DNA from 2 places in the Achromobacter sp. 01N37 genome. Region 2 is predicted to be linked to the other one. Evidence: riboswitches for the same ligand, from Rfam matches in the RefSeq annotation. Region 2 holds a riboswitch; the other holds the start of a gene.

Region 1 (9,836 bases), on a different contig from region 2:
TTAGGGGGGCTGGTCGCCGCTGGCGCGACCGCGCTGGGCACCTTGCCCATTCTTTTCGCCCGCACCATTCCGCAGAAAGTCCAGGACAGCATGTTCGGCTTCGGGGCGGGCGTGATGCTGGCGGCCAGCGCGTTTTCGCTGGTGGCCCCCGGTATTGCCGCCGCCGAAACGCAAGGTATGGGGCCGTGGGGCGCGGGGCTTACGGTGGGCGCCGCCATCTTGCTGGGCGCGGGCGTGCTGCTGATCATGGACCGCACCCTGCCGCACGAACACTTCATCAAGGGCCGGGAAGGCATCGAGGCGCACCGGCTGCGCCGCACCTGGCTGTTCGTGTTTGCGATCACCTTGCACAACCTGCCCGAAGGCTTGGCGATTGGCGTGGGGTATGCGGGCAGCGACCCCGTGCGCGGCACCGCATTGGCCACGGGTATCGCCATTCAGGACATTCCCGAAGGGCTGGTGGTGGCGGTGGCGCTGCTGGCGGCCGGCTACAAACGCGCGTTCGCCGTGGCGCTGGGCATGTTGTCGGGGCTGGTTGAACCGCTGGGCGCCGTGCTGGGGGCGGCCATCGTGGGGTTTTCGGCGACCATGCTGCCATGGGGCCTGGGCTTTGCCGCGGGGGCCATGTTGTTTGTCATCAGCCACGAAATCATTCCCGAATCCCATCGCAAGGGGCACGAGGTCTACGCCACTTGCGGGCTGATGTTGGGCTTTGTTTTGATGATGCTGCTGGATACCGCGCTGGGGTAGCCCGCTTGATTTTTCGGTTTTCGGCGCAAGGCTTTCGTTGTATGCTTTCGCCGCTGTCATGCATGTTTGCGGGAGAGAGCGGCTGTTTCCACGAATCAGCCGCCGCCGAAGGCGCAATTCGCCCAGAATCGCTCAGGTAACCGATACCGCACATGCTTGCCCCGTCCCGGTTTTTCACCGTGTGGATGCGGCAAAACAGTACTCTGGAGAGACCTGGCGCCGACCCTCGAACAAGGGACATATCGCGCAGCCCAGGCGCCGAAGGTGCAAACCCGCCACGCGGGGCAACTCTCAGGCAAAAGGACAGAGGGGCGGAAGATTCAGCCGTAGCCGTGCGGGCGCAGTCCGCTTGTCACGACCGGCATTCCGTAACCCTGGCAAAGATTGCCGTCCCGGAGTTTCCGCGCATGTCCGCAACCCTCAAACGCACCCCGCTGGCCGAAGAACATATCGCCTCCGGCGCCCGAATGGTCGATTTCGGCGGCTGGGATATGCCCTTGGCCTACGGCTCGCAGCTCGAGGAGCACCACGCGGTGCGCCAGGACGCCGGCATGTTCGATGTGTCGCACATGCTGAACGTTGACGTAACCGGCCCCGACGCCTTCGCCTTCCTGCAACGCCTGGTCGCCAATGACGTGTCCAAGCTGACCGTGCCCGGCAAGGCCTTGTACAGCTGCATGCTGAACCCGCAAGGCGGCGTCATCGACGACCTGATCATCTATTTCTTCGCCGCCGACGAATGGCGCGTGGTGGTCAACGCCGGCACGGCCGACAAAGACATCGCCTGGATGCAGCGTGTGAAGCAGGCCGGTCAATTTGACGTCACCATCGCCGCGCGCCGCGATCTGGCCATGGTGGCCGTGCAAGGCCCCAACGCCCGCGCCAAGGTCTGGGCCGCGCGCCCGGCATGGCAAGCCGCCACCGAAGCGCTGACGCCGTTCGTCGCAGCCCGCGTCGACGGCGACACGCTCGTGGCCCGCACCGGCTACACCGGCGAAGACGGCTTTGAAATCGTTTTGCCCGCAGCCGAAGTCGTGCAGCTGTGGCGCGACCTGGTTGCGCAAGGCGTGCGTCCGGCGGGCCTGGGCGCGCGCGATACGCTGCGCCTGGAAGCCGGCATGAACCTGTACGGCCAAGACATGGACGAGCTGACCCAGCCCGATCAAGCCGGCCTGACCTGGACCGTGTCGCTGAAGAACGCCGAGCGCCGTTTCATCGGCCGCGACGCCCTTGAACAATTCGCCACCCCCGCCACCTTCATCGGCCTGAAGCTGCAAGAGCGCGGCGTGATGCGCGCCCACATGGCCGTGCGCACGCCGGCCGGCACGGGCGAACTCACCAGCGGCACCATGTCGCCCACGCTGGGCGTGTCGATCGGCTTTGCCCGCCTGCCGCAAGGCGTGCGTCCGGGCGATACCGTCGAGGTCGACATCCGTGGCAAATGGGTGCCCGCCCTGGTCTGCAAGCTGCCTTTCGTCCGTAACGGCAAAGCCGTCGAACACTCGTAAACTCGAAGCTTCGCGCGAGCCGCCTGCCCGTTCCGGGCACGCGCCGCCCGCGCGAGGCGCGCAACACCATTCATCTACCCGCATTCCCTCAGGAGTTCCCATGAGTCTGCCCACCGATCGCAAGTACACCTCGTCCCACGAATGGGTCAAAGCTGAAGGCGACGTGTTCGTCGTCGGCATCACCGACACCGCCCAGGATCAATTGGGCGATCTGGTCTTCGTTGGCGACGTGAAGGTTGGCGCCAAGTTGAACGCGGGCGAAACCGCCGGCGTGGTCGAGTCCGTCAAGGCCGCATCCGACATCTACGCACCCGTCGCTGGCGAAATCGTCGCCTTCAACGAAGAGCTGGAAAACAACCCCAACCTGATCAACGAATCGGCCTTCACCGCCTGGATCTTCAAGATCAAGCCGGTCAACGCCGCGGATGCCGACAAGCTGTTGGACGCTGCCGGCTACGAAGCTGTCGCCAACGGCTAAGCCGTTTCGAGGCTGGCCCGCCGCCCGTATGGCGCGCCAGCCTCGCAACCTGCATCACCACCCCGAGATTCCCCCATGTCGCGCGCCCTAGACACCCATACCGACTTCATTCCCCGCCACATCGGCCCTTCTGACGCCGACCAGGCCGCCATGCTCAAGGTCATTGGCAGCTCCAGCCTGGACGCCCTGATCGAAGAAGTCGTGCCCCCGAAGATCCGCAGCCAGGCCCCGCTGGCGCTGCCGCCCTCGCGCAGCGAAACCGACGTGCTGGCCGAGCTGAAGCAGATCGCGGGCCGCAACAAGGTCTTCCGCAATTACATCGGCCAGGGTTACTACGGCACGCAGACGCCCAACGTCGTGCTGCGCAACATTCTTGAGAATCCCGCCTGGTACACGGCCTACACGCCGTATCAGCCGGAAATCTCGCAGGGCCGTCTTGAAGCCCTGCTGAACTACCAGACCATGGTCGCCGACCTGACCGGGCTGGACATCTCCAACGCCTCGCTGCTGGACGAAAGCACTGCCGCCGCCGAAGCCATGACGCTGGCCCGCCGTGGCGCCAAGTCGCAAAGCCCGGTGTTCTTCATCTCGCGCCATGTGCATCCGCAGACCATCGAAGTCGTGCGTACGCGCGCCGAAGGCCTGGACATCGAGATCACCGTCGGCGACGAAGCCGAAGGCCTGCCCGAGTGCTTTGGCGTGCTGCTGCAATACCCGCACAGCACCGGTTCCGTGTCCGACTACCGCAAGCTGGCGGAAGCCGCCCACGCGCAAGGCGCGGTCGTCGCGTGCGCCACCGACCTGCTGGCGCTGGCCCTGTTGGCCGCCCCGGGCGAGTGGGGCGCCGACATCGCCATCGGTTCGGCCCAGCGCTTTGGCGTGCCGTTCGGTTTTGGCGGCCCGCACGCGGGCTTCATGGCCTGCAAGGACGCCTTCAAGCGCAACATGGCCGGCCGTCTGGTCGGCGTGTCGAAAGACGCGCAAGGCAACCCGGCGATGCGTCTGGCGCTGCAAACGCGCGAACAGCACATCCGCCGCGAGAAGGCCACGTCCAACATCTGCACGGCGCAAGTGCTGCTGGCCGTGATGGCGGGCATGTACGCCGTGTGGCACGGCCCGGCCGGCATCCGCCGCATTGCCGAGCGCGTGCAGCGCAGCACCGCCATCCTGCGCGCCGAACTGGTGAAGCTGGGCGTGAAGGTCGTGAACAACACGTTCTTCGACACGCTGCTGCTGGAAACCGGCCCCGCCACCCCGGCCATCCTGACCGCCGCCGAGTGCGAACACATCAACCTGCGCCGTGTTGACGGCGCGCGCCTGGCCGTGTCGCTGGACGAAACCGTGACCGTCGCCGACCTGCAAGCGCTGGTCAACGTGTTCGCCGCCGGCCTGGAGCGTGATGATGTCGAACTCGACATTGACGCCCTGGACGCCGCCGCCGCCAGCGGTATCCCCGCATCGGTTGCCCGCGAAAGCGCCATCCTGAAGCACCCGGTGTTCTCCAGCGTGCAATCCGAAACCGACATGCTGCGCTACCTGCGCAAGCTGGCCGACAAGGACCTGGCGCTGGACCGCACGATGATCCCGCTGGGTTCGTGCACGATGAAGCTGAACGCCACGGCCGAGATGATCCCGATCACGTGGCCCGAGTTCGCGTTGATCCACCCGTTTGCGCCCGCGTCGCAAAGCCAGGGCTACAACGAGCTGATCGACCGCCTGTCCGCCGCGCTGTGCGAAATCACTGGCTACGACAACATCAGCCTGCAACCCAACTCGGGCGCGCAAGGCGAATACGCCGGCCTGCTGGCAATTCGCGGCTATCACCAAGCCAACGGCCAGCATCAGCGCAACGTCTGCCTGATCCCGTCGTCGGCCCACGGCACCAACCCCGCGTCGGCGCAACTGGCCGGCATGGACGTCGTGGTGGTGGCGTCGGATTCCAACGGCAACGTGGATCTGGCTGACCTGCGCGCCAAGATCGAACAGGTTGGCGACAAGCTGGCCGCGCTGATGATCACGTACCCGTCCACGCACGGCGTGTTCGAAGAAGCCGTCACCGAGATCTGCGATCTGGTTCACCAGGCGGGCGGCCAAGTCTACCTGGACGGCGCCAACATGAACGCGATGGTCGGCGTGGCCCAGCCCGGCAAGTTCGGCTCGGACGTGTCGCACCTGAACCTGCACAAGACCTTCTGCATCCCGCACGGCGGCGGCGGCCCCGGCGTGGGTCCCGTGGCGGTGCGCGCCCACCTGGCGCCGTACCTGCCGGGCGTGGTGAATGAGCAAGGCAAGCTGCCCGGCGACGCGAAGGTTGGCCCGGTATCGGCCGCGCCGTTCGGTTCGGCCGGCATCCTGCCGATTCCGTACGTGTACATCGCGCTGATGGGCGCCGACGGCCTGCGCCGCGCCACCGAAGTCGCCATCCTGAACGCCAACTACATCGCGACCCGCCTGCGTGACCACTACCCGGTGCTGTACGCGGGCCGTAACGGCCGTGTGGCGCACGAGTGCATCCTGGACGTGCGTCCGCTGAAGGAAACCAGCGGCATCAGCGCCGAAGACATCGCCAAGCGTCTGATGGACTACGGTTTCCACGCGCCGACGATGAGCTTCCCGGTGGCGGGCACCTTGATGGTCGAGCCGACGGAATCCGAAGGCGTCGCCGAACTGGACCGCTTCATCGACGCGATGATTTCGATCCGCGAGGAAATCGCCCAGGTCGAACGTGGCGAACGCGATCGCGAAGACAACGTCCTGAAGAACGCGCCGCACACCGCCCAGATGCTGCTGGCCGAAGAATGGCTGCACGACTACCCGCGCCAGCAGGCCGCCTACCCGGTGGCGTCGCTGCGCGAGGCCAAGTACTGGCCGCCGGTGGGCCGTGTGGACAACGCCTACGGCGACCGCAACCTGGTCTGCGCCTGCCTGCCGATCGAAGCCTACGCATAAGCGCACGCGCTTCAGCTTCAGCTTTAGCTTTAGCTTTCAGGCAATAAAAAACCCCCATCAGCAATTGATGGGGGTTTTTCTTTGGGGCCGAGCGATGCGCCAGGTGGTGACCCTGGCGCGGCAGGCTTACTTGGCCGATGCGCCCTTGGCGACGTCGTTGAAGTCTTCAGCGATGCTGATGAAGGTGTTCAACAGGATTTGCAGGTTGTCCTTGCCGATCCCGCCTTCCGCGTTCATGTCCATCTGCAGCACGGCCTGGTTCTTGTCGTCCAGGTAGGCGCGCGTCCAGCGGTATTCCTGATTCCAGCTGTTGATGGCCTTCAGCGTCACCGGCTTCTTGGTCTTGTACGTGGCGGTCATCACCAGGTCCAGGCACTTCTCGGTGAAGTCGTTGCACAGGAATTCCAGGCGCAGATCGCTGGCGCCGGTGGTGCCCGCGTCCAGCACCAGCACGGGGCCTTGGTCGCCGTCGGTCTTGTTGACCGTGTAGCCCATGTCGTCCAGCAGGCTGCTGACGGTGTCCAGGTTGAAGTCCTGCATCACGCCGGGCAGGGCAGGCGTGGCGCCGTCGGCCGGCTCGTCCTGGCCCATGCCGGGCATGGATTCGTCTTCGTCGTCGTGGTCCATCGAGCCCATGCCGGCTGCGCCCAGCAGGCCGCTGAACAACTCGTCCGCCGGAATTTCCTTGCCGTTCAGGTTGCCCATGCCGTCCGCGAACGTGAACTTGCCGACGATGTTGTCGCCGTCGTTCTTGCCCACGTTGAACATTTCGGCCATGCCCGACATCTGGCGCACGGTTTCGTCGGCGTCCTTGGCGGCCTGATCGGCGGCAATGCCTTCCTTCTTGATGGCGTACTGCGTGACCAGGTCCTGCACCATCGGCTTGGAAATGATCAGCGTGGCGTCGATGCGCTTGATGGCCTTGACCGCAATTTCCTGCGGCGTCAGGTTCTTGACGTCAGGCGGGTTGGCCAGGTCCAGCGTGAAGTTCAGCTTGCTTTCGCCCTTGGCGGTCTTCCAGCTCAAGGGATCGATGCTGAACGACGGGTTGCCCGCCAGCAGCTTGCCGGCGCTGTCCAGCATCGCTTCAACCTGCTCGTCCTTCAGACCTTCGTCTTCGGTGTGCGCCATGTACTGGCGCATCAGCTGGTTGTACGTGTCGGACAGGGTCTTGACGGCCTGGCCGTCCAGCTTGGCCAGCTTGATCACGGCCTGGCCGTTACCCAGCGGCACGTCGTTTACCGTGATGTCACCCGTTTGGTAGGCGGCTTGCACGTTGATCGACTTGTCGTCTTCGGACAGCTTCACGCCGTAGCCGAAGTTATCCAGCGACACCTTCATGTCATCCGACTTCTTCGTGACGTCGATGCGCTTGATCTTGATGTCGGAATCGCCCATCGACACGCCGAACTTGCCCATGCGGCTGTTGACGTCCATCGTCATGCCGGTGATGGCCATGACGACCGGGTCGTTGCTCTTCGTGCCGTCGATGGCCAGCTTGTCCATCACGCCGTGCGCGGTGACGGCTTCCAGCGAGCGGTCAAACGTGCCCGTGATCACCATGCCGCTGAAGTCGATCGTGTTGTTTTGCACCGTCGTCGACACCGGCGCAATCTTGGAGGTGGACGAGGTAGTGCCGCTGTAGCTGACCATCGCGTCGCTGATCAGCGGCGAGATGTCTTTGGTCAGTGCGAACACTTCCTTCAGGTTGTCGGTCTTGGCGATTTCGGCGTGCACGTACGCCAGCTTGGGCGCAACGGCGCCGCGCGACAAGGCGGTCTTGGGGAACGGGCCGTGTTCAATGACGGCGTCGAACTCAATCATGCCGGCCGGCATGGCGTCCAGGCTCTTGTCGTTCTTCACCAGCGACAGGCCGTAGCGAGCCTGGGTCGAGAAGAGGCTGCGTTCGTACTTCAACTGGTCAATGCGCAAACCGAACAACGGCGTCAGCTTCGCCAGTTTTTCGTTCGCTTCGGCCAGATGGCGCTGCGAGCTTTCCTCGATCCGTTTGCCGGTGTACCACGTGGCGCCTATCCAGCTTCCCGCTCCCACAATGACCACGCCGAGGGTGATCGCTACGCTCTTTTTCATCGTTGTGCTTTTTTCGTTGATTATCGAGTCATATCCGGCAGACTGGCGCATTGCGCCGTCGCGTCCTGATCGCCAGGGGCGGCTGCCGGTATACACGTTATTCATCGGGCTGTAAGGGCCCGCGCCGGAGTATACCGAGGCACGCCTACCGGGAAGCGTGCGCGCAGTTACCGAAGATTTCAAAATGAAAGGCCGGCGCAGGGCGCCGGCCTTTTTGTCGACAATCCGGCTTTTCAGCCGAAGATCAGAGCGGGTCCAGCGGGTAGATGGGCCGGCGCACGTGCTTGAAATCCAGCTGGCTGTAGTCGGAGGTGGTGACGCCCACGCCCGTGCATTCGATGACCTCGGTGGCCATCGCCGAGAAGCCCGCGCGCCAATGCACCCGGCTCTTCAATACCACGTAGCGCTTTTGCAGCGGGTCGATGCCGGCCGACAGCAGGCAATTGATATCGAACGGTTCCTGGTGGCGCGACACCACCACGATTTCCACGCGGCCCGTGTCGATGACAACGGTAAGCCCCGTGTCGTTACGCACGCCCCGGTACATCGGGCCGCGGTTGAGATACACGCCGTCAAACACCAGCTTGACGCGGCCGGTCACTTCCAGCGGTTCGCTGGGTTCCTTGATGGCGGGCATGGGCAGCTTGCCGCCCAGCTTCAAGGTAATGGTCTTGCCCACGCCCGCAGCCGCGGCTTGCAATGCGGCTTCCGGGTCGCAGATGGCGTAGAACACCACGTTGTCCAGTTCCTGGCGCAGCACTTCGGCAAGCACCGCGGTGGTGTCCATGGTGCCGCCGGAACCGGTGTTGTCGAAGTGGTCCAGCAACACAACCGGGCCTTGCTCGATCTGCTTGGCGCGCGCGATGGTGGGCGCGAGCGGCTCCGGGTGAAACACCCAATCGGCGCGGCCGGCCCAGGCGCGTTCCAGCAGTTCGTCGCGGTACTTCTGCGCGTCTTCCAGCTTGCCGTCCGTACAGACGACGGCGCTCAAGCCCGCTTCGCGAATGTCCGCATGCGGAAAACCCACGAAGACGGACGCCGCCAGCACGCCATTCGCTTCCAGTTCCTTGCAGCGTTCCTGCAAAGGCTTATTGGGCGCGGCATGCGTGCCTTGGCACATGATGTGCGGCAGCATCGGCTTGTTGGCCCAGCTCATCACGGGCTTGATCTCGCCCTTGAGCGTGCGGACGATAACGTTCGCCGCACGCACGCCGGCTTCGCGGATGTCCACATGCGGATACGTGTGAAAGCCGCTGATGACGGTGGCGTTGTTGACGATGTCGTCGTAGATGTTGGCGTGCATGTCCAGCGTGACGGCGACAGGCGTTTTCGGATCGATTTCGCGCAGACGGCGCAAGAGGTCGCCTTCTGCATCTTCCACGCCTTCGGCGACCATGGCGCCGTGCAGGTCCAGCAGGATGGCGTCAAAGCCGCCCAGCTTCACCTGGTCCAGCACCAGCTTGCACAGCTGCTCGTGCGTGTCGGCGCTGGTGGGGCCGCTGGGCCAGGACTCGGCCGCCACGGGCACGACCATTTCTGCGCCCTCGCGGCGGGCCACTTCGATATAGCCGCCTAGTCCGCTGTCGGTGTTCTCGTAGGCCTTGATGGCGCGTTCGCCAGCCAGGATGTCGGGGCTGCCGCGGAAGAAGCGTTCAAGCGGGGTCGGCACGGGCGAATAAGTATTCGTCTCGTGCTTGATCATTGCCAATAGCCAACGCATGGGAATTCCTGTGGGTTGCTGTGGAAAGTCAGTTCTTGGGCGGCTGAGGCCACGGGTGCTGCGCGGGACGCATCTCTTCCCAGGCGCGCGCCACGCGCAGGACGCCCAGGTCGTCGAAGCGGGCGCCAGCGATTTGCAGGCCGATGGGCAGGCCGGCTTTCGTGTAGCCGCAGTTGACGGACGCCGCAGGCTGCTCGCTCATGTTGAACGGCAGCGTGAAGCCGATATGGTGCATGGTGGTGGCGACTTCATTGGTGGGCGACGGCCATTCGGCGTTGTACGCCACCACGGGGGCCACGGGCGACAGCACGTAATCGAAGGGCGCGCAGGCGGCAACCGT
Region 2 (9,836 bases):
AGTGGATGCCGACGCGCCGGGCCTGGCCGCCGTGCGCGAAACGCTGGACTATCTTTGCCGGCTGTACCAGCACCCCGCCATCGACGGCGTCACGCAGACGCTGGCAGCAGGGTTTTCCGATTACTTGCTGGCCTTGCTGCTGACCCAGCTGCCTCATAACTATTCCGAGTCGCTGCGCGCCCAGCGCGGCCAGCCCCTGCCGCAGCATGTGCGGCGCGCGCGGGAATACATCGAGCACCATCTTGACGAGGCCATCTCGCTAGCGGATCTGGCCGCACACTGCGGCGTATCGATCCGCACGTTGCAGAACGGATTCACCCAGTTCTTGAAGCAAAGCCCCAGCGACTATGTGCGCAACCAACGCCTGACGCTGGTGCATGCGGCGCTGGAAGCGGCGCGCGCGGGCGACAACGTCACCGACATTCTGCTGCGCCACGGCGTCACCAGCTTCGGGCATTTCGCAACCCATTACCGCAAGCGTTACGGCTGCCTGCCGTCTGATACCTTGCGCCAGCACAGGCCCTAGGCGTCAGCGCTGCCGGCCTTGGCTGCGCTGTCGGCCCTGGCTGCGCTGTCGGCCTTGGCTGCGCTGTCGGCCCTGGTTGCGCTGACCGGCCTGCGTGGCTCGGCTTGCGCGGCCCGGCCTGCGCGGCTCGACCTGCGCGGCCCGGCCTGCGCGGCCCGACCATTCCCTTGCCGGATTGGAATGGCGCTTGCGCGTTTGGCGCAGCGCCGCGTGGCGCCCCGCCGCTAGGATCAAGGCTCCATCGAAGGAGCTTTGATCATGCGAATCAGCGTAATAGGCGGCGGCCACGGCTGCTACGCGGCGGCGGCCGAACTGGCGGAACGGGGGCACGAGGTGCGCTGGTGGCGCCGCGACACTGTCGCGTTCCAGGGCTTGCGAGACGCCGGCGCGCTGACCGTCACCGACTATCGCGGCACGCGCCAAGTGCCGCTGGGCAAGGGGCCAGGCCAACTGGAACTAAGCGCCTCGCTGCCCGACGCAGTGGCCGACGCGCAAGTGTTGGTCGTCCCCCTGCCCTCGACCACGCACGACGCGCTGGCGCCGGCATTGGCGCCGCTGTTGCAAGACGGGCAGGTGGTGTTCCTACCGCCCGGCACATTCGGCAGCTACGTCTTTGCGCGCGCCCAGAAAGACGCCGGCAACACCGCGCGCGTGGCCTATGCAGAAACCGGCACCCTGCCCTATCTGGCGCGCAAGCACGGGAACACGGTCGTGATCAGCGGCTACGCCACGCGGCTGCCCACGGGCGTATTCCCCAGCCGCTTGTCGGACGAAGCGCTGGCGCGGCTGAAGCAGGCTTACCCCAGCATCGAACCCATTGAAGACGGCCTGTCCGGCGCGTTGATGAACGCTGGCCCCATCATCCACCCGCCACTCATCATGATGAACGCCGGGCCGTTGGAACACTTCGACAAATGGGACATCCACAACGAAGGCACGCAAGCGTCCATCCGCCGCGTGACTGACGCGCTGGACGCCGAACGCATCGCCATCCGTGTCGCGCTGGGCTACGCCGCGCCGCACTTCCCGCTGGCCGACCATTACGCCAGCGAGGGCGACGAATGGATGTACGGCCGCGGCGCGCACGGCAAGCTCACAGACAGCGGCGACTGGCGGGAAACCATCAACCTGCACACGCATCGCTACATGCTGGAAGACACGCGGCTGGGCCTGTCTTTCCTGGTGTCGATGGGACGTTGGGCAGGCGTGCCAACCCCGGTTGCACAGGGGCTGCTAAGCGTCGCCAGCGCCATCACCGGCCGCGACCTGTACGCCGAAGGCCGCACGCTGGAACGCCTGGGGCTGGACCGCCTGTCGCGCCGCGGCATGGCCGAACTGCTGGCGCAAGGATGCTGAACATGGACGACAGAATCTGCGTGGTCGGCGCGGGCCGCATGGGCGAAGGCATTGCGTTGTCGTATGTGCACGCGGGGCGGGACGTGACGCTGATCGACATCAAGCCCCGCAGCGCGACCGAGCAAACCGAGCACGACGCACGCGTGCTGGCCAACCTGCAACGCGAACTGGCCACGATGACGCGGCTGGGCCTGCTGGATGCCGCCCAAGCTGGCCTCGCCATGCGCCGCGTGCGCCTGTGCGGGCGCGATAGCGCGGCGGCTGACCTGCATGGGGCACGCATCGTCTTTGAAGCCGTGCCCGAACGGCTGGACGCCAAGCGCGATGCCTTCCTGTGGCTTGCGCAAGCCTGCGCGCCCGACACCGTCATCGCGTCCACCACATCCACCTTTCTGGTGACCGAACTGGCGGAACTCGTGGCAGGCCCGGAACGATTCCTGAACGCGCATTGGTTGAACCCCGCGCATCTGATCCCACTAGTCGAAGTGAGCCGTGGCCCAAAGACCAGCAACGACGCGCTGCAACGCCTGCTAAACGTCTTGCGGCAAGCCGGCAAGGTGCCCGTGCAATGCGCCCCCGCCGCGGGCTACATCGTGCCGCGCATTCAGGCCTTGGCGATGAACGAAGCCGCCCGCATGGTCGAGGAAGGCGTGGCCAGCGCCGAAGATATCGACACCGCCGTGCGGCTGGGTTTCGGCCTGCGCTTCTCGGTGCTGGGCCTGCTGGAATTCATTGATTGGGGCGGCGGCGACATCCTCTACTACGCATCGCGCTACCTGTCCGCCGAAATCGGCCCGCGCTTCGCCGCGCCGGATGTCATCGCCCGCAACATGGAACAAGGGCGTAACGGGCTGCGCGATGGCCAGGGCTTTTACGACTACGCCGGGGAGGACGTGGATGCCTACAAGCTGAAACGCCTGGGCGAATTGTGCAAACGGCTGGAGGTGATGGGACTGCTGCCGCGCTTTGATGCGGCGAAGGCTGCCGCCGGTTCGAACCGGACCGGCAGTTAGCGGTTGGCGGTTGGCGGTTGGCGGTTGGCGGTTGGCGGTTGGCGAATCGCGGATCGCAGTTCGCGGTTCGCAGGTCGCGGTTCGCAGGTCGCAGGTCGCGGTTCGCAGGTCGCAGGTGGCAGGTCGCAGGTCGCAGGTCGCAGGTCGCAGGTCGCGGACGGCGCTTAGCGGATCAATTCCTCCAGAATCTGATACGCCAGCCGCACACGCGCTTCGTTCGGATAGTTCTTGTTGGCCAGAATCACCACCCCGACCTTTCTGGCCGGCACGAACGCCACGTAACCGCCGAAACCGTTGGTCGACCCCGTCTTGTTGATCCACACATCATCGCGCGGCGCGGACGGCGGCGTCATTGCGGTGACCGGGTGGCTCCGGCTGTTCAACGTACCCGCGTTGGCCGCCAGCAGCGCGTCCAGCGTGGCGGGATACGCCAACTGTTCCCACGCCAAGTCTTGCGTCATGTCGCCCACGCGGTAGTACCCGACATGCGTCTGGCGAATCGCGCGATGAATGGCATCATTGCCCGCGGCGTTCATGTTCGCATCCACAAAGCGGATCAAGTCACGCGCGCTCGTCTTCACGCCATACGCCTCGGCCGCCAGCACGCCCGGGTTCACGCGCACGGGCGCATCCTGCTTGTTGTAGCCCTGCGCGTAATCGCCCATCTTTGCCGCCGGCACGTCGATGTAGGTGTGCGACAAGCCCAGCAGCGGAAACAGCGTCTTTTCCATGGCCTGCGTGAACGGCTGATCCAGGCTTTTGGCCGCCACCACGCCCAGCATGCCGATGCTGGGATTCGCATAAGTGCGGTAGGTGCCTGCGGCGTACTGCGGGGTCCAGGCTTTCAAGTAATCCATCAACTGCGCGTCATTGCGCACCGCGTCCGGCACCTGCAACGGAAAGCCGCCACCCGTGTGCGTACCCAGATGAATCAGGTTCAGTTTGGCGAATGCCGAGCCCTGCAACGCGGGAACGAAACGCGCCGGGCTATCGCCCAGCGACAGCTTGCCCAGCGCTTCTGCGTAGGTAGCCAAGGTCGCCGTGTAGGTCTTGCTGATCGAGCCCACTTCAAACAACGTGTCGGGGCTGACCTTCGCCTTTGTCTGACGCGACGCCACGCCGTACTGGTGAAATTCGTGGAGGCCGTCGCGGGTAATGGCAATCACCAGGCCCGGCACGCCGTGTTCCTGCATCAGCGCCTGCGCTGCGGCATCGATCTTTTGGTCGGTCTCGGAGGGCGCCGCCATCGCGGGCGGAACAGACGCCATCGATGACAAAACGGCCAATGCCAACAACATCGTGCGTCGCATCGCGGGAAAGCTCATTCTTTTCGTCCTATTTTGATCAGACAGCTACGCGCGCCGCCGGCAACATAGTACTAACCCTGAATCAAATGCGACAGAAACTTGGCTATTCTCTACTCCGTCGTTTTAAAACCGCGTAGAAGAGACTGGCCCTTGCGGCCAGCGCCGACGGAGCAACCGCCCCGGAAACTCTCAGGCAACAGGACTGCGCGAGTCTAGACAATCTGGAGAGAGGCGCCGTGCGCGCCCACCGAAGGGGAACCCGCCGCCGTCAGCGCTGCGGGTGAAGCTCTCAGGTACAGAGACAGATGGGGTGCTGCGGCCTAGATGGGCCGCTGCCACACCGTCTGGAGCCATCATGCCCCGCATCGCCATCATTGGCGCCGGTATCACCGGCGTCACGTCCGCCTATGCCTTGTCCAAACTGGGTTACGACGTCACCGTCTACGACCGCCAGCGCTACCCCGCCATGGAAACGTCCTACGCCAACGGCGGGCAGCTATCGGCCAGCAACGCCGAAGTCTGGAACAGCACCGCCACCATCCTGAAAGGATTGCGCTGGATGTTGCGCAAGAACGCCCCGCTGCTGCTCAACCCCAAGTTCAGCTGGCACAAGTATTCGTGGCTGGCGCAGTTCATGGCGCAAATCCCGAACTACCGCGACAACACCATCGCCACCACCCGCCTGGCCATCGAAGCGCGCCAACACCTGTTCGACATGGCCGATGCAGAAGGCATCGATTTCGACCTGGAACGCCGGGGCATCCTGCACATCTATCACGACGCCGCTAGTTTCGACACCGCGCGCCGTTCGAATGCATTGCTGGAAGCGGGCGGGCTTGAACGCTACGCGGTGTCCAGCAGCGAAGCGCGAGACATCGAACCCACCCTGCAAACCGGTTGCTACGGCGGCTTCTACACGCCATCCGACGCCACCGGCGACATCCACAAATTCACGCGCGGCCTGGCCGCCGCCTGCGAACGCCGGGGCGTCACCTTCGTGCAAGACGCCGACATCGACAACATCAGCCGCGACAGCCGGCCGTACGTGCTCGACATCCTGCGCAACGGCGGCACACAACGCGAACAACACGAAGCCCACGCCATCGTCGTCTGCGCGGGCGCCGCCAGCCGCAAATTCGCCCAGCAACTGGGTGATTCGCTGAACATCTATCCGGTCAAGGGCTATTCCATCAGCGTCCACCTGGACGACGCAGAAAGCCAGGCCGCCGCGCCGCGCGTCAGCCTGCTGGACGAAGCCGCAAAAATCGTCACCAGCCGCCTGGGCGACCGCTTCCGCGTGGCCGGCACGGCGGAATTCAACGGCTTCAACATGGACATCCGCGCCGAACGCGTCCAACCCCTGATCGACTGGACCCGCAAGCACTTCCCCAACGTGAAGACGTCCCGCGTGGTGCCCTGGTGCGGCCTGCGCCCCATGACCCCCAACATGATGCCGCGCGTCGGCCCCGGCAAACGGCCCGGCGTGTTCTACAACACCGGACACGGGCATTTGGGGTGGACGCTGTCGGCAGCAACGGCGCAGATGCTGGCGGCGAGCGTGGGGCGTGCGCTGCCGGTGGGGTGAGGAAGGGGGGATTGCGGTAAGCCGAGAAGCGCAGAGGACAAGATCGTTGCGCTTCGCACGATGGGCCCGCGGAAGGCATTTCACCTTCCGCGGGTTTCAACGCGCTGACCACGCCGGGTCAATTCGTGCACGGGCAAAAAGCCTTACCCCTGCAAGGTCTCGAAAAACGATTCAGCCTCATCACCATTCCCAAGCACCTTGGCAGCTTCACGAATCGCCGCCTCCCGATACTTCGGCTTTAGTTCCCAATCATCGTCCCGCAAGTCTTCATCGGCGTCATGAAACACGACGCCAATCGCAGCCGCTGCCGCCGCGAACGTCAGCAGGTCAGGCGCAAATTCATCGGTGGTCCAAGACCCCGCGCCATGGCGCGCGAACAGTATCTGTCCGGTTTGAGTATCCAGAATGAACGGGTCGGCGTTCATATCTGCGATCACCAGCCATTCATCCCGCCAATCGGCTACGCGCTGGCCGTTTGACGCATCCCATCGATAACCGGCTTGCAGCGTCCACAGGCGATGCAACGGCGGAAAACTGATTGCGGTCTCTGACAGCGTGATGCCCACCGGGCCGACGTTCTCGTGATAGGTCTCGCCCCAGGGGCCGATCTGCTCGTAGAAGTCAGCCAATGATTCAGGCAAGGGAATATCGCCGGTCCATGCGCTGCGGGGTTGCGGGCGCAGTTCGCCGAACAGGGAAAATTGTTCTCGGATCTTGGGAATGGAAATCATGGCGGCAATGGGCAAATGCGGGAAAACGAATGCCGGGGATTATCGCCGCTCGGTAACGGTGCGAGAAACCGAAGGGGCCGCCATCAGTAAGTCATAGGGGTTGATTGCCCCGCCGTCATAGATTCCATAGTGCAAATGCGGCGGTGTGCCCTTGGCGTTGCCGGTATTGCCCACATACCCCAGCACATCGCCTGGCGCGACCAATTGTCCGCGCTGGATATCTGCATAGCCGTCCAGGTGCGCGTAGTAATGCCGCTGGCGGCCGGGCCCCAGCACCCACACCACTTGCCCGCCCAGATTGTTGGTGCCGACCTGCATGACGACGCCTTCCGTCGTGGACAGCACGGGCGTCCCGCGCGCCGCAAAGATGTCGATGCCTTCATGCCGCCGCCCGCCCGCACGCGCCGCGCCCCAGGTATCGGCCAGCCGCGCAGGCGTGACGCCCTGCACCGGAACCGGCAAAGCGGAAGGCGCTTCCTGCCATGCCAGCCGCGCCATATGCCACGGCGCGCGCGCGGCATCCGGCAGCCGCGGCCATGCCCAAACTGCCAGCGCGGCGCCTAAAGCCAGGACGACGACACGCCGAAGAAAACGCCATAGGGGGTGTGCATTCATGAAGGGTTCGACGCTTGGCACCCCAGGGGGTTCCCCGCACCTCCCCTTCGCCCTTCGCCCTTCGCCCTTCGCCCTTCGCCTCGTCGCCAGTCGCCTCGTCGCCCGTCGCCTCTTCGCCCGTCGCCCCCTCGCCCTTCACCCCCTCGCCTGCCCCCTCGTTACACGAACACCAGACAAACCGGCGTCGCCACCTGGGCGACCACGTCCGGGTCTCCCAGGCGCCCGCTCGGACCGTCTACGCGCAGGCGCAGAATCGAGTCGCCCTTTTGGTTTAGCGCATACACGCTGCCGCCGTCTGGCGACATGCTTAGCGCGCGCGGGAAGCGCAGCCCTTCGGTCCAGGTTTGCACACGGGTCAGCGCGCCGTCTGCGCCGACGGCGAAGACGGCGATGCTGTCTGCCTGGGGGTGGTCGTTCTGCACGCGGCGCGTGGACGCATAGAGGTAGCGGCCGGACGGATGGATCAGCAGAGACGCCGCATTGGCCGCGCCGGTAAAGCCTGCGGGCGTGGCCGGCACGATGTGGCGCGGTTCCAGGACGCGGCCTGCACGGGCGTCGTATCCCAAGCACGCGATCGTGGCGTCCAGCTCGTTGACGACATACAGCAGCTTGCCGCCAGGATGCAGCGCGAGGTGACGGGGCCCGCTGCCGGCCGGCAATGCCGTGCGGCCGGCCAGCGCCATGCGGCCCTCTTCCAGGGTGAACAGATTGATGCGGTCACTGCCCAGGTCGGTGGCCAGCACGCGTTGGCCGGTAGGGTCGAACAGCACCATGTGCGGATGCGCGGATTCCTGTTCCAGGCGCGGGCCGGAACCGGTTTCCTTGACGATGCCTGAGACGGAACCCAGCGACCCGTCGAGATGGATTGGCAACACGTTGTAGGTGCCACCCAGGTACTGCGCGGTGACCAGATGGCGGCCGTCGGGCGATACGGCCAAGTGTGCGGGCGCGGTGCTGGCCAACGACAGCGGCTGCCGGTTCAGCAGGTGCAACGTGCCATCGTTCTCGTTGATGGCATAGGCTTCCGCGGTGCCTCGGGGCAGGCCTTCCCAGTGATCGATTTCATTGATGGCGTACAGAAATCGTTGTGACGGATGGACCGCAAGGAACGACGGATTGACGCTTTGCACGACCTGAACCAGGCGCCATTCGTCCGCGCGCAATGCAAAGACGTGGATACCTGCGGAAGGCGGCCCGCCGGCGGTGCCGCCCGGCCCGTCATGCGTGTAGGTGCCCACGTAGGCAAAGCGGACAGGGTCCGCGGCAGATGCCGTGGCGCCCATCGCCGACAGCCACGGCCCCACCGCGCCTGCGGCCGATAAGCCGCCTGCGAACTGAATGAAGGATCTGCGCGGCGCACTCGAAAGGGAGTTCATGACAGGTTCCGGCAAGGCAAGCCGCGCGCCATCATGGGCGCACCGACATCGCGTGGTGGAAGATATTGTTGGGATCGTAGCGGCGCTTGACCTGTTGCAGGAAGGGGTACAACCCGCCGTCGCCGTAATACAGCTGCGGCCAGAACGGGTAGGCCAGCATGTCGCGGTCGGGGTAGTTGATGTAGCAACCCTGATAGCGGCTGCCCGGATACGGCGTGCCTGCGTAGGCCGCGTCCAGCCCCGGGCCGGTATAAACGTCGCGATAGAAATCCGCCATCCAGCGCAAGTGCATGGCGTCGTGATCGGCGTTGTTCCAATAGGTTTGATACTGAAGCTTCATGACGGAGTCGCGCTGATGAACGGCCGTGTCCCGTAAGCGTTCAGGCCGGTTGATGGCGCCGCCATACGAATCCACCTGCAACAGCGACTGCCGCAGATCGGCGCCAGGCACGTCACGCGTCAGGTGCGCGTAAATGCGCGCGGACTCGTGCGCCGTGAAGTTGCCCTTCATATAGGCCGACTTGTATTTGCCGCGCTGGTTCGGCCCCGAGCCGTTCAGCGTTTGCGTGGCCGCGAGCCAGTCGTAGCGGATGACCGTGTGGGGTTCGCTACAGAGCAAGTCGCCGCCCAAGCGCGGACGCGGCAGGCCCGGCGTGGTGGCACGCGCGGCAACGGGCGCACATGGGCGAAAGCGGTCGAGGAAGTCTTGCAGCACGCTCAAGTTACGGCACGTGCCATCTGGATTGCAGAACTGCACGATCATCACGATCTGCCCGGCGGCTTGATGCGTGAGCTTCAGCAATGAAAACATGCCCCAGGTGTCGGCGTCCCGGCCCCGCGTGTCCCAGTAGCTGCCGTAGATATCCAGCAACTGCGCAAAGCGGGCGGGCGTCATGCCCGCCCAGTCGAACGCAACGGTGGCGATGGCCACTTCGCGCGGCGCTTGCGGCAGCGTGGCGAAACCATAGCTGGTGATGACGCCAAAGTTTCCGCCGCCCGCGCCGCGGCAGGCGCGGAACAAGTCCGCATCGTGCGTGGCGTTGACCGTGCGCGGCACGACTTGCCCGCTGGCGTCCACAGTAAGGATGTCGACGGCGCTTAGCCAATCGGACGCCAGCCCTTGCAGGCGTGACAACAAGCCGTAGCCCCCGCCACTGATGTGGCCGCCCGCCCCCACCGAATAGCAGGAGCCGCCGGGCAACGACACGCCGTAGCGCTTGTACAAGTCTTGATCGCCATTCCAGTTTTGTGAGCCGGCCGCAATGCGTAGCAACCCGTCGGCCGATGGCGGCACGCGGTCAAGCAGGCTCAAGTCCAGGATGGCGCC

What was found. A riboswitch is a leader RNA that binds a small molecule or an ion and turns the genes downstream of it on or off. The one in region 2 is predicted to bind glycine.
Region 1: it holds a riboswitch for glycine, as region 2 does, so the genes downstream of both, gcvT (glycine cleavage system aminomethyltransferase GcvT) here and AC1DSJ_RS05875 (D-amino acid dehydrogenase) in region 2, are expected to answer to the same signal.

Annotation. Positions count from the first base shown of each region.
Region 1 is NZ_JBFTRX010000006.1:113,038-122,873, reverse strand. It holds gene AC1DSJ_RS16080 (ZIP family metal transporter) at 1-750, shown strand, start outside; glycine riboswitch at 810-909, shown strand; glycine riboswitch at 944-1,067, shown strand; gene gcvT (glycine cleavage system aminomethyltransferase GcvT) at 1,158-2,258, shown strand; gene gcvH (glycine cleavage system protein GcvH) at 2,359-2,736, shown strand; gene gcvP (aminomethyl-transferring glycine dehydrogenase) at 2,812-5,685, shown strand; gene AC1DSJ_RS16060 (DUF945 family protein) at 5,812-7,776, opposite strand; gene AC1DSJ_RS16055 (M81 family metallopeptidase) at 8,021-9,496, opposite strand; gene AC1DSJ_RS16050 (amidase) at 9,525-9,836, opposite strand, start outside.
Region 2 is NZ_JBFTRX010000002.1:579,038-588,873, reverse strand. It holds gene AC1DSJ_RS05900 (AraC-like ligand-binding domain-containing protein) at 1-526, shown strand, start outside; gene AC1DSJ_RS05895 (hypothetical protein) at 545-754, shown strand; gene AC1DSJ_RS05890 (NAD/NADP octopine/nopaline dehydrogenase family protein) at 785-1,882, shown strand; gene AC1DSJ_RS05885 (3-hydroxybutyryl-CoA dehydrogenase) at 1,876-2,895, shown strand; gene ampC (class C beta-lactamase) at 3,060-4,220, opposite strand; glycine riboswitch at 4,327-4,417, shown strand; glycine riboswitch at 4,418-4,517, shown strand; gene AC1DSJ_RS05875 (D-amino acid dehydrogenase) at 4,558-5,787, shown strand; gene AC1DSJ_RS05870 (SMI1/KNR4 family protein) at 5,931-6,533, opposite strand; gene AC1DSJ_RS05865 (M23 family metallopeptidase) at 6,558-7,133, opposite strand; gene AC1DSJ_RS05860 (lactonase family protein) at 7,292-8,509, opposite strand; gene AC1DSJ_RS05855 (FAD-binding oxidoreductase) at 8,541-9,836, opposite strand, start outside.